One region of the Peribacillus sp. NPDC101480 genome, then DNA from elsewhere that is predicted to be linked to it. Evidence: riboswitches for the same ligand, from Rfam matches in the RefSeq annotation. Region 1 holds a riboswitch; each other region holds the start of a gene.

Region 1 (3,124 bases):
GGACCACACAAATTGAATGCTCTTTTGCAGTAGAGACGGTCTCATCAAAGAAACTTTCAGTTGCAGAAGCACCTGTGGGATTGTTCGGATAGTTCAAGAACATCATTTTGGCTTTATCAAGTACTTGTTTATGTATGTCACTGTATTTTGGAAGAAAATCATTTTCTTCTGTCAAGGGCATGAATTCGGTCTTTGCCTGGGCTAAAACAACACCGGAAAGATAATCCGGATAGCCGGGATCCGGAACAAGGATCGTATCACCCGGATTCAATAAACACTGCGGCAGTTCGACAAGGCCTGCCTTTCCCCCGAAGAGAATCGCCACTTCACTTTTCGGATCCAGCTTGACACCGAATTCACGTTCATAAAAGACGGCAGCAGCATCTTTTAAATATTGATGCCCCCGGAATGGCGAATATTTATGATTAACCGTTTTTTCAGCAGCAGACTGCAAGCTTTTCACGATATGGTCTGGTGTCGGCTGATCAGGGTTTCCCTGGCCTAAATTAATGACATCATGTCCTTGCTCCGTAATGGCATTGACTTTTGCTACTAGTGAGGCAAAAAATTGCTTGGGTAGGTCCTGAAGCTGTCTGGATTTTTCGAATTGCACCATTTATACACCTTCTCTGAAATTTCTTGAAATTCTAGACACAAATAATATATGTTTATCATAGTCTTGTAAAGCATTTTTTACATGTGGGGGGTTTTAAACGATGAAGTGGAAAATAGCTTGTATTCAAATGGATATAGCATTCGGGCAACCGGATATCAATTTTCAGGTTGCGGAACAATGGTTTGAAAAAGCAGCACGGTCAGAACCCGATATCGTCATTTTACCAGAGCTTTGGACAACCGGATACGACTTAAGCAGGTTAAATGAGATTGCTGATCAAGAGGCGGAAAAAACGATTGAATTTCTTAAAACACAGGCAAGGAAACACGAGATTCACATCGTAGGCGGTTCCATTGCGAAAAAAACGGGCAAGGGAATCTATAACACCATGATCATCATCGATAAACAGGGAAATCTCATAAAAGAATATGATAAGCTTCACTTATTTCAGTTAATGGATGAACATCATTTCCTGAAGCCAGGAGAAAAGGATGGTTTATTTACTCTTGATGAAAAAATATGTGCTGGTTTCATTTGTTATGACATCCGTTTCCCTGAATGGCAGCGAGCCCATACCGCTAAAGGCGCCGAAGTTCTATTCGTTACGGCTGAATGGCCAAAGCCGAGACTCGATCACTGGAGAGCCTTATTGATTAGCCGTGCCATCGAGAACCAAGCCTATGTAGTAGCCGTTAATCGCTCAGGCTCTGACGTCAATAATATATTTGCCGGTCATTCGTTGATTATTGATCCTTGGGGAAATATCATAAGTGAAGCCGGAGAAGGAAACGAACTCCTGACAGGCACCTTGGACTTCAATAAAGTTACGGAAGCACGTAACAAAATACCTGTATTCGAAGATCGCCGTCCTGATTTTTATTAAATTACCCATTGACAAACTATTTAAAAAGTTGATATTATTTTCCCGAAGATTAAAATTTCAGAAAACATTTACTCTTATCAAGAGCAGGCTGAGGGATAAAGGCCCTATGAAGCCCAGCAACCGACTGTAATACCATTGTGAAATGGGGCGGATTCACCGCCGGATTATAAAATCCACAGAGCACGGTGCTAATTCCACCAGAATTCATATTCTGGAAGATAAGAGGTCCGAAGCCAAAACTTCTGCCTCTTTCTATATGAAAGAGGCTTTTTTATTCTTATTTTGAATCCGGAGGGGAAAAGAATGACTCAAAACCATTCAAATTTTAAGAGATTGACAAACGAAACAGCTATAACCCTTGCAAAAAAACTTGGGTTGGTCAATGCGGATGCAAGTTTAACATGTAAAGAAATCGGCGATGGAAACTTAAATTATGTTTTTCATATTACAGACACAGTCACAAATAAAGGAATTATCATTAAACAAGCGGTTCCTTATGCCAAGGTACTTGGCGAAGGTTGGCCGCTGACATTGAAAAGAGCTGCAATTGAAGCGAATGCGCTGATTCATTTCAGAAGTTATTGCCCAGAATTCGTACCGCAAGTCTATTATTCTGATGAAAAGCTTGCCATCACGGTCATGGAGGATTTATCGCACTTGAAAATCGTTAGAACAGGATTGATCGAAGGCGATTCATATCCATTGCTTTCACAGCATATTGGTGAATATGTTGCGAAAACGGCATTTTATACATCCGATTATCATTTAGAACCCTCTGCCAAAAAGGAAGTTGCCCGACATTTCACGAATCCCGAACTCTGCAAAATCACTGAGGTCTTCATTTTCACAGATCCATTTTTTGAGGAACTCCCGGGAGATTTCGAGGTGGAATTGACTGATGCCGCCAAAAATATATGGAATGATAAAGCAGTGATCCTCGAGGTCGCTAAGCTGAAACAAAGCTTTGAAACCGAGCAGGAAGCCTTGCTTCATGGAGATTTACATACTGGAAGTATATTTGCAAGTGAAACTGAAACAAAGGTTATTGATCCAGAATTCGCTTTTTATGGTCCAGTTGGTTTTGACCTTGGTCAATACACCGCCAACCTTCTCTTTCAGGCAGTCACACGTAATAGCGTTGGAAAGGAAGAGATTTTCACACACCTTAATGAATTTTGGAATGCCTTTGAAGAAACTTATTCCGAATTATGGGAAGTCCAAAATAAAAGCCCATTTCGTCACGTGAAAGGTTATCTGCCTTATTTACTGACAAAATTCAAAAAAGATGCATTCGGCTTTGCCGGCTGTGAACTGATTCGGCGAACCATCGGACTTTCCCATGTTGCCGATTTAAATGTCATTGAAGATAAAGAAACAAGGATCGCTGCCAAAACGGCTACATTGGAAATTGGTGCTTTTTTAATTAAAAAACGGGAAGAATTGGATGTTCCAGCTGTCATTGAAGCCTTGAAGCAACGTACACTGCCATCTTATTCAACCATTTAAAAGGAGACCTGCACATGACAACACATGCACCATTACCTTATTCGGTACAATGGGCTGATACCCATATTACATTATTAAATCAACAAGCCCTTCCTTCCATAACAGAATTCATTGAACTT
Region 2 (3,124 bases), 1.3 Mb from region 1:
TACTTCATTCCCTGGAAGGAGTGGGGAGGCGATGCCTATTGCGAATAAGATTTCACGCAAATGCAATTGAGCTTTAACCGTTCCTAATTGCCCCATTGAAGCACCCATGATCCATGATGGTTTGCCGATCAAGACTTTATCGACACGTGATAACCAATCGATTGCATTGCCCAATACACCTGGAATCGTACCGTTGTATTCAGGAGTTACCCACAAAACTGCATCTGCTTCGGCCACTTTGCTTTTAAATTCTTTTACAACTGATGGAGGGTCATTTTCAATATCTTGATCATAAAAAGGTAAATCCCGAATGTTCAATATTTCAAGATCGAACCGATCTTGATATCTAGATTGAATATATTTGGCAAGCTTAAGGTTGTAAGACTCTTTACGGATACTTCCCACTATTGCAACAACTTTCATCTTCAATACCTCCAATGATTTTTATAATGGATAATCATGTAAATGTATTCCACTTACCTATTATAATTGGAATGTAAATGAAAGGGAAAAAGGATGCTTGGGAAAAAGTTGAGTTAGAGCTTAATAAACAAATTCCTCTCGAACATTCATTCACTTAGGGTTACCCTGCAAAGTTAGACTCGAAAATTAAATAGATTTGTTTGTGCCAATCCAATCCCCATTACTAGAACTCACCAAACAATATTGCATTTGTTTTTAATTTAATATTATGGCCATTCCTATAGGGATTAAGGAAAAATCCTTTCAGAGAAAATGAAATAAGACGCTTGAAAAAGTAAATAATGAAATATCATGAAGACCGTAAGTGAAATGTGTTTTTTTTGCTTGAAAACTATTTCACTAAAATGACAGGAGAGGATGAAGTTGATCTTTCGTACCATTGATACGGACAAAGATAAAGATATTATCGTTAAATTCAGGAAAGATTCCTTTGTTGTAAGTTTTGGATCTGAGGCAGGTTTTGGAGATGAAAATACATATCTGCAACGAATGGAAGAAAGGGTCCGCAAATTCCCGGGGGGACAGGTGATCATTGAAAAGGACCAAGTACCGATTGGGCAAATGGAACTTCGAATTCGGGCGTATGAAGGAACTGAGATCGGCTATGTAGATTTATTTTATCTTATTCCCGGATACCGCAGTAAAGGCCTTGGCAAGGAATTGGTTCGCTATGCAGAAAACTTTTTCGGGCGATTTAATGTATCCGAATATCATTTAAGGGTTTCTCCGGATAATCAAAGGGCGATTCGCTTATATAAGAATTCAGGCATGATGAAGATAAGGGAAGAAAATGAAATATACCCAGTATGGAGAATGGGCAAATCATTATAGAATATAAAATTTAACTATATTAATATAATTAAAAAGCGTCAATCACTATACTGTGAAAATATTTTAACCGATGAAAAATAGGGTTGACTTTAGAGAAATTAGAATATATAGTGAAGGACATAATTAAATATAACGTTAATTCTTATCAAGAGATGTGGAGGGACTTGGCCCTATGATACCTCGGCAGCGGGTTTTTACTTTTGTAAAAATACTGTGCTAATTCCAACGGACGAAAGTTTGAAAGATAAGAAGGAGCTTTTCTTAGATAATTAATTTAAGAGTTTACTCTTTTTTATGTCTAAAGAGGCCTCTTCTGTCTGATGACGGAAGAGGCCTCTTTTGTTTATTCAAAATGTATATGGTTATTAGGAAATTTGGTGCAATTACTCATGAGTTTCGCAGATTTACTCGTGAGTTTCGAATTTAACCCTATCATTATGAAGCGTTGCAAAGCTCTTCTCTCTGGATAATGAATTCGTACAAATAAACAACATGGGGGGAGATTGGATGATTGAGTTTCAAAATGTTAAAAAGGTATATCAAACAAAGAAACAGACTGTCGAGGCTTTGAAGGGCATTAATTTGACAGTGGAAAAGGGGGATATATTCGGTGTAGTCGGTTATAGCGGGGCCGGGAAGAGTACGTTGATCAGGTTGGTCAATTTGCTTGAACATCCTTCAGATGGTTCGGTGATTGTTGGGGGCAAGGATTTAACCAAATTGAGCGCGAAGGAATTGCGGGCAGAAAAGAAAAAAATCGGGATGATCTTTCAGCATTTCAATTTGCTAAACTCAAAGACCGTTTTTGATAATATCGCCATGCCGCTGATTTTATCGGGAACCCCTGGTAAAGAAATCAAAAAGCGGGTAGGCGAGCTGTTGGAGTTCGTTGGCTTATCGTGCAAAGCAAAGAGTTATCCGGAACAATTATCCGGCGGTCAAAAGCAGCGGATCGGCATTGCGAGAGCATTGGCTACCAATCCATCGATCTTATTGTGTGATGAAGCTACCTCGGCATTGGATCCGCAAACAACGAGTGCTGTTCTGCAGCTCTTAAAGAAAATCAATAAAGAATACAATATTACCATTCTACTAATCACTCATGAGATGTCTGTCATTCGGGAAATTTGCAATAAGGTAGCGGTCATGGAGGGCGGATGCGTCGTTGAACAAGGTTCGGTTTTCGAAGTTTTTGCGAAGCCGCAAACGGATATTGCAAAAAACTTCGTGAGAACGGTCATACATGACGAAATTCCACAAAGTTTCCTAAAAAGCATAGGGTCCCATATCCCGATTATTTGGAAAATTAATTTTATTGGGACTACTTCGGGTACTCCTTTGCTTTCAACCATCTCGAAGAAATATGATGTTCATTTAAGTGTTTTATCAGCCAATATTTCTGAAATTCAGGAAACGCCTTTCGGGAATTTGATCATCGAAGTGACCGGGAATAAAAATGAGGTGGACAAGGCTTATCAGTATATTAAAGATGAGGGGATTCTCGTCCAGGAGGTGCAGATAAATGGGTAATACGCTTTGGGGAATGGAAATAACGGCAGATCAGCTGTCGACAGCTTTCGGTGACACACTTTATATGGTAGCCATCTCATTGGTATTTTCCGGATTGATTGGTCTTCCGCTTGGTATCCTGCTTGTCATTACAAGAAAGGGCCATATCCTGGAGAATAAATGGGTCTTTAATGTATTGAACCCGATCATCAATATATTGCGGTCGGTTCCTTTCATCATCTTGCTAGTAGCACTTATTCCGTTTACCAGAATGATTGTAGGCAGTGCGATCGGAACGAAT
Region 3 (3,124 bases), on a different contig from region 1:
CCCGCATGATCACGTCCGACGATAAAATGGGTGCAACCATAATTTTTACGGACCATGGCATGGAAAATGGCTTCTCTAGGTCCTGCATAACGCATGGCAGCAGGGAAAACTGCAAGGGAGACGCGATCCTTAGGATAATATTTTTCAAGCAGCACTTTATAGCTTTCCATTCTTACATCTGCCGGAATGTCATCTGATTTAGTGGCACCTACGAGAGGATTTAAGAATAAGCCGTCGACAATCTCCAATGCTGTCTTTTGAATGTATTCATGTGCACGGTGAACAGGGTTCCTGGTTTGGAAGCCGACAACCGTTTCCCAGCCCTTTTCAGCAAAAGCTTTCCTTGTCTCGACCGGGTCCAAATAATTAGCTTGAAACTGCGGACGCTCTATTCTCTTGATCAACTTTATTTCCCCGCCGGCATATACATCACCGCGGTTATATAAATTTTTCACTCCTGGATGCTTCTCATCATCCGTTTGATAAACTAATGTCGCTTCCAATTGCTTATCTGGTGTGTATATATCGGAAACGGAGAGAACCCCGTATGTTTCACCTTCATGAGTCAACGTTACTTCTTCACCTATAGTAAGGGTTTCGGCAGTTTCTTCGGTCAAAGGCAGCGTAATCGGGATGCTCCATACATGACCGCTGCTAAGCCTCATATCCTTGACCACTGTCTCATAGTCACTTTTTGTAAAGAATCCTTTAATTGGACTGTAGGCACCAGTGCCTATCAATTCAAGATCACTTAAAGCAATTTCATCGATTTCGATCGACTTTGTTATTTTACTAATATCATAATTTGGTTCCCAAAGATCGATTAGTGTTCCTCCGTGCGGTAAACTGATTGTCATGCTAATTTCCCCCTATGGTTTCTATTTATTTAAGATAAATGCAATCCGCATTCCGTTTTTTGAGCTCCTTGCCAACGGCCAGAGCGTAAATCATCTGCATTGAAGGCTGGTGCTGTACATGTTTTACATCCAATGCTCGGATATCCATTATCATGCAGGATATTATATGGAAGTCCGTTTTTATGGGCATAGCGCCAAACATCTTTCCATGTCCAATGTATGAGTGGACATATTTTAACTGACTTGAACTTATTATCCTTATTGATATACTCGGTCGAAGCCCTTGTCTCGGATTGCTCCCTCCGCAGTCCCGAAAGCCATGCTGTTGCCGTTGAAAGCACATCGGTAAGCGGAATGATTTTACGGATGTTACAGCACTTATTTGAATCTCTAACCCATAATTCATCCCCATATTCCGCTGCTTGTTCCTCAAGCGTCAAGGCAGGTTTCTTCATTTCTATCGAAAGCTTTGGATATCGCTTTTTCACTTGCTCGATCAATTGATAAGTTTCCTCAAAATGAACATCTGTATCAAGGAAAACTATTTTGGCAGAAGGATTGACCTTCGCCAATAAATCCGTAAGCACGATGCCTTCAATGCCAAAACTGCAAGCATAAATCAGTTCGTTTCCATAATGGTCATTCGCCCATTGCAGAACTTCCAAAGCACCTTTTGTCTCACTGTCTTCGGGAAATACAGGGAAATCCCCAGTGTTGAAATTTTCATAGTTTATTAATGCAGCCAACTTTGTAGCCCCCTCTAAAACTTGCTGTATCAGGTTAGAGTAACTGTTGATCAATACCCGTTGTAATCTTCTCCAGTTTATTTGACTCTAGGAAAAAAGAGACGAATCTAACCAATACTCTCTTTATATCAGTTAAACCCGCCTCTAGTTTTTCTAGTCAGCAGATACCTTATTTAATTCTTAATTTTTCATTTCTTTCCATTTGAATGATTTTACCATCCTGGACAATAAGTGTAATGGACCCATATTTCATAGAATTAAGCATTTCTTGAAGTCGTTCAAATATTTCTTCAAGCTGATTCTCTTTATCCAAGCCTGTTCCTCCTTTAAGAAAATCCGCGAATTTCTTATTTTCACCGCTGATCAAATGAATTTCTTAGATTTATATAATTCCAAACAACCTTACATTGTTATGGTTTGCCTACAACTTTCCAAAAAGCAAAAATCTTTCCATGATGGAAAGATCCCAAGGTAAATATCTTTACCTTATCTTCCAAAATGATCAACATTTTGTTGGAGGTAGCACCTTGCATCGACCATGCAGGTTGCTGGACTTCAAAGGGCCAATTCCCTCCGTCGCTCTGGATAAGTTTTATTATTTTAAATATTAACATATATTTAATCCTTGTCAATGGAGTTTTCTTATAAAATAACTTGGTTTAATATTATGGATGAACTGTTATTTTTATACACACTATTCCGATTATGATTTTATGTTCATGTAAATATGAAAATAGACTCGTCTTTTTAGATAAAGCCTCCAAAAAAATGAGTCTATTTTCATTAACAAGCCTATAATTGGCGCCTGTCATCTATCCGAAAAAATAATTTCTCGAATTCCAGTCCTTTTAAACGAAGGGATTACTCGAATTCATTAATTTCTTAACTGTATCGCTTCTACAAATTCTTGAACTTGACTCTGGACCCGATCAATTAAATGCAAATCATTTATCGGTTTTTCTGAATTCTGTTTATCTATTTCCTTATCAACAAAATAAATGCCCTGCAGCGGCTCGCCTTTTAATATTGAAATTAATGGTTTAAGTGCATAGTCAATCGCCAATAGATGCCTGTTACTTCCGCCAATCATGATTGGCAGTACTGGCTTACCCTTAAAAGCACCTTCTGGCAGCAAATCAATCAAGGCCTTCAATACACCTGTATAAGAAGCCTTATAAACCGGTGAACCAATAATGACACCTCTAGCTGCTTGAATTTTCTCTGAAAGCTTTAAGATATCTTCGCTATTATATTTGCCTTTGAATAAATCATCTGCTGAGAAATCCGTGATTGAGAAATAAGCTGTAGTAAATCCTTCGTTTTCGACTAATGATTGAATATGTTTTAGTGAAATGTCCGTTCTGGACGGAATAGCCGGACTTCCTGATAAAATTACGATATCGCTCATTTAATATACCCCTCCAATATTACATGATTGCCAGATAAAATCTTCGTAAAGCATTTCGTACAGTATGCATTTATCGTAATAGTCTGAAAAATATAAGTCAAATCTTACACTCT
Region 4 (3,124 bases), on a different contig from region 1:
TTATCAAGAGTGGCGGAGGGACTGGCCCGACGAAGCCCGGCAACCGGTATAAATTTTTATATACGGTGCTAATTCCAGCAGAGTGTTGGCTCTGGTAGATGAGGTGTATTCTTGAAACCTCTTCTTATTGAAGTGGTTTTTTTGTTTATAAAAGGCCAGACATCATATAATTCCAACTAAATCCATAGAAAAAGGTGAAATCATATGTCAGGGAAAAAATTGCGTTTCGAAACATTGAGTGTTCATGGCGGTCTGCAAGCTGATGAAACAGGTGCACGTGCAGTTCCTATCTACCAAAGCAATGCATACTTGTTCAAGGACACCGACCATGCAGCGAATTTATTTGGCCTAAAGGAGAATGGCTATATATATTCACGACTCCATAATCCCACGATCAGCGTTTTTGAGGAAAGAATGGCCTTATTGGAAGGCGGAATCGGCGGATTGGCAACAGCAAGCGGAATGGCTGCCATCTCACTTTCAATCCTGAATATTGCCGCTGCAGGGGATGAGATTGTTTCAGCATCTACATTATATGGCGGTACGTATAACCTTTTTGAAAATACTCTTCCTAAATACGGGATTAAAGTGAAGTTCGTTTCTCCAGATGACCCTGAAAATTTCAAAAGGGCGATTACGCCAAGAACTAAAGCCATTTTTGCTGAAACCATCGGAAATCCAAGTTTGAGGGTGCTTGATATTGAAGCGGTAGCGAAAATCGCCCATGATGCCGGAATACCTTTAATCATTGATAATACCTTTGCGACACCGTATCTATGCAGACCAATTGATTTTGGAGCGGATATTGTCATCCATTCCGCTACAAAATGGCTTCTGGGAAATGGAACTACGCTTGGCGGTGTCATCGTGGATGGAGGGAAATTCGATTGGAACTCGCCAAATTACCCTGGCTTCACAGAGCCTGACCCAAGTTACGACAATCTGGTATACGCCGAGGCAGTTGGACCTGCCGCATTCATAACGAAAGCCCGAGTCCAGTTACTCCGTGATTTAGGACCTGCGCTAAGTGCCCAAAGTGCATTCCAGTTTACGCTTGGACTTGAAACGCTGCATGTAAGGATGAAAGAGCATCTATCAAACACCAAGTCTGTCATTAAATATTTAAAAAACCATCCTGCGGTGACTTGGGTTTCACATCCTGGTGATGAGGATCATCCCGATAAAGCCCTTGCGGAAAAATATTTGCCAAAGGGAGCTGGATCTGTTGTGACTTTTGGGATACAAGGTAATCGAGAAGCTGGGGCAAAACTTATCAATTCGGTGGAATTATGGTCCCATGTAGCGAATGTTGGGGATGCGAAGAGCTTGATCATCCACCCAGCCAGTACGACCCATCAACAATTGAATGAGGCAGGTCTTGCGAAAGCGGGTGTGAGTGCCGACCAAGTCCGTTTATCGATTGGGATTGAAAATGTAGAGGATTTAATAGAAGATTTGGAGCAGGCAATTGAAAAAGCGACGAATATCGTCTCCTTGACATCCAAAACGGTTTAAGTAAAGTTTCTATATGCTTGTACTAGAAATATTATACATTGCGCTCCTTTTTTATCTATGATAAAATTTCTCCATACTAAAGAACTTAATGATGTACAAATATTCTATATATTAGCTCTTATCAAGAGAGGTGGAGGGATGTGCCCGATGAAACCCGGCAACCGACAAGGAGATTTCCTTGGAAAGGTGCCAATTCACACAAAGTTTAATCACTTTGGAAGATGAGAGGAAGGCCTGTTTCTTCACCTGCCTTTCTGCTCATGCAGAAAGGTTTTTTCTGTTTTAATTGGGTAAACTTTTACATGATATGAGAAACAGACTAATAATGTAGAGAAATCAACTAAGTTCATAGGTTTTATTGGATAAAAGAGGTGAGGGTTAATGATTACATTGACGAAAGTCAGTAAGCTGTTCCGAACAGGAAAAGGAAACAGTGAGACAATCAAGGCTGTAAATAATGTGAATGTTGAAATAAATAAAGGCGAGATTTTCGGTATCATCGGTTACAGTGGAGCGGGGAAAAGTACTTTGATCAGAATGCTCAATGGATTGGAAACACCAACAGAGGGATCCGTTGTAGTTGCTGAGAAGGAAATTTCAAAAATTAAAGGGGCTCAGCTCCGCAAGGCCCGTCAAGAAATCAGCATGATTTTCCAACATTTCAATTTATTATGGTCGAGGACCGTTCAGGAGAATATATCTTTCCCATTGGAAATTGCAGGAGTTTCTAAACCTGAACGAACCAAGCGTGTGAACGAATTGATCAAGTTAGTCGGATTGGAAGGCAGGGAAAAGGCCTATCCATCACAATTAAGCGGAGGGCAAAAGCAAAGGGTGGGAATAGCCAGGGCTCTGGCAAATGACCCTAAAGTGCTGCTGTGTGATGAAGCGACTTCTGCCTTGGATCCGCAGACTACCGACTCCATACTCGAATTGCTTGTTGACATCAATCAGCGTTTGGGGTTGACGATCGTCCTGATAACACATGAAATGCATGTGATCCGCAAAATCTGCCATCGCGTCGCCGTGATGGAAAGTGGGCAAGTTGTTGAACAGGGACCTGTCCTGGATGTTTTCAAGAACCCTAAAGAACAAATGACAAAGCGTTTCGTGCAACAGGTAACGGAACCGGAAGAAACGAAAGAAACGATGGACCATTTGCTCGAACGCTATCCTGCAGGCAAAGTGATTCAATTGACCTTTGTAGGCGATCATGCCGAAAGCCCGTTGATCACCAAGCTTGTACGTAACTTCGAGTTGGATGTCAATATCGTTCAAGGTAAGATATCCCAAACAAGAAGCGGTTCATATGGAACATTGTTTATCCATCTTGATGGCACTGAGGATGAAATGCTCCGCGCAATCGAATTCATTAAAGCACAGCAGGTAGGCGTGGAGGTGATTACTCATGCTTGAAGAATTATTGCCGAATGTTGATTGGGAAGACATTATTGAAGCTACGAGGGAAACGCTTTACATGACAAGCGTCTCTGTAGTGGCAACCTTTTTTATAGGCATAATATTAGGATTGATCCTGTTCCTGACAGGGAAGGGTAATATGTGGGAAAACCGGGCAGTCAACGGGATCATGAGTGCTGTCGTCAATATT

The links. Region 1 has a riboswitch for S-adenosylmethionine ahead of mtnK (S-methyl-5-thioribose kinase). Riboswitches for the same ligand answer to the same signal wherever they lie in the genome.
Region 2: another riboswitch for S-adenosylmethionine. It lies ahead of ACQKMF_RS00935 (methionine ABC transporter ATP-binding protein); the one in region 1 lies ahead of mtnK (S-methyl-5-thioribose kinase).
Region 3: another riboswitch for S-adenosylmethionine. It lies ahead of ACQKMF_RS17870 (YezD family protein); the one in region 1 lies ahead of mtnK (S-methyl-5-thioribose kinase).
Region 4: another riboswitch for S-adenosylmethionine. It lies ahead of ACQKMF_RS13410 (methionine ABC transporter ATP-binding protein); the one in region 1 lies ahead of mtnK (S-methyl-5-thioribose kinase).

Annotation. Positions count from the first base shown of each region.
Region 1 is NZ_JBNNSB010000001.1:1,453,992-1,457,115, reverse strand. Features, by position in the region: gene ACQKMF_RS07260 (pyridoxal phosphate-dependent aminotransferase) at 1-616, opposite strand, end outside; gene ACQKMF_RS07255 (carbon-nitrogen family hydrolase) at 717-1,499, shown strand; SAM riboswitch class I at 1,571-1,724, shown strand; gene mtnK (S-methyl-5-thioribose kinase) at 1,803-3,005, shown strand; gene mtnA (S-methyl-5-thioribose-1-phosphate isomerase) at 3,020-3,124, shown strand, end outside.
Region 2 is NZ_JBNNSB010000001.1:176,088-179,211, forward strand. Features, by position in the region: gene ACQKMF_RS00925 (NADPH-dependent FMN reductase) at 1-423, opposite strand, end outside; gene ACQKMF_RS00930 (GNAT family N-acetyltransferase) at 847-1,314, shown strand; SAM riboswitch class I at 1,454-1,565, shown strand; gene ACQKMF_RS00935 (methionine ABC transporter ATP-binding protein) at 1,822-2,844, shown strand; gene ACQKMF_RS00940 (methionine ABC transporter permease) at 2,858-3,124, shown strand, end outside.
Region 3 is NZ_JBNNSB010000005.1:152,521-155,644, forward strand. Features, by position in the region: gene sat (sulfate adenylyltransferase) at 1-857, opposite strand, end outside; gene ACQKMF_RS17865 (phosphoadenylyl-sulfate reductase) at 887-1,591, opposite strand; gene ACQKMF_RS17870 (YezD family protein) at 1,773-1,916, opposite strand; SAM riboswitch class I at 2,087-2,195, opposite strand; gene ssuE (NADPH-dependent FMN reductase) at 2,478-3,011, opposite strand.
Region 4 is NZ_JBNNSB010000003.1:444,019-447,142, forward strand. Features, by position in the region: SAM riboswitch class I at 1-105, shown strand, start outside; gene ACQKMF_RS13405 (O-acetylhomoserine aminocarboxypropyltransferase/cysteine synthase family protein) at 205-1,515, shown strand; SAM riboswitch class I at 1,631-1,743, shown strand; gene ACQKMF_RS13410 (methionine ABC transporter ATP-binding protein) at 1,897-2,931, shown strand; gene ACQKMF_RS13415 (methionine ABC transporter permease) at 2,924-3,124, shown strand, end outside.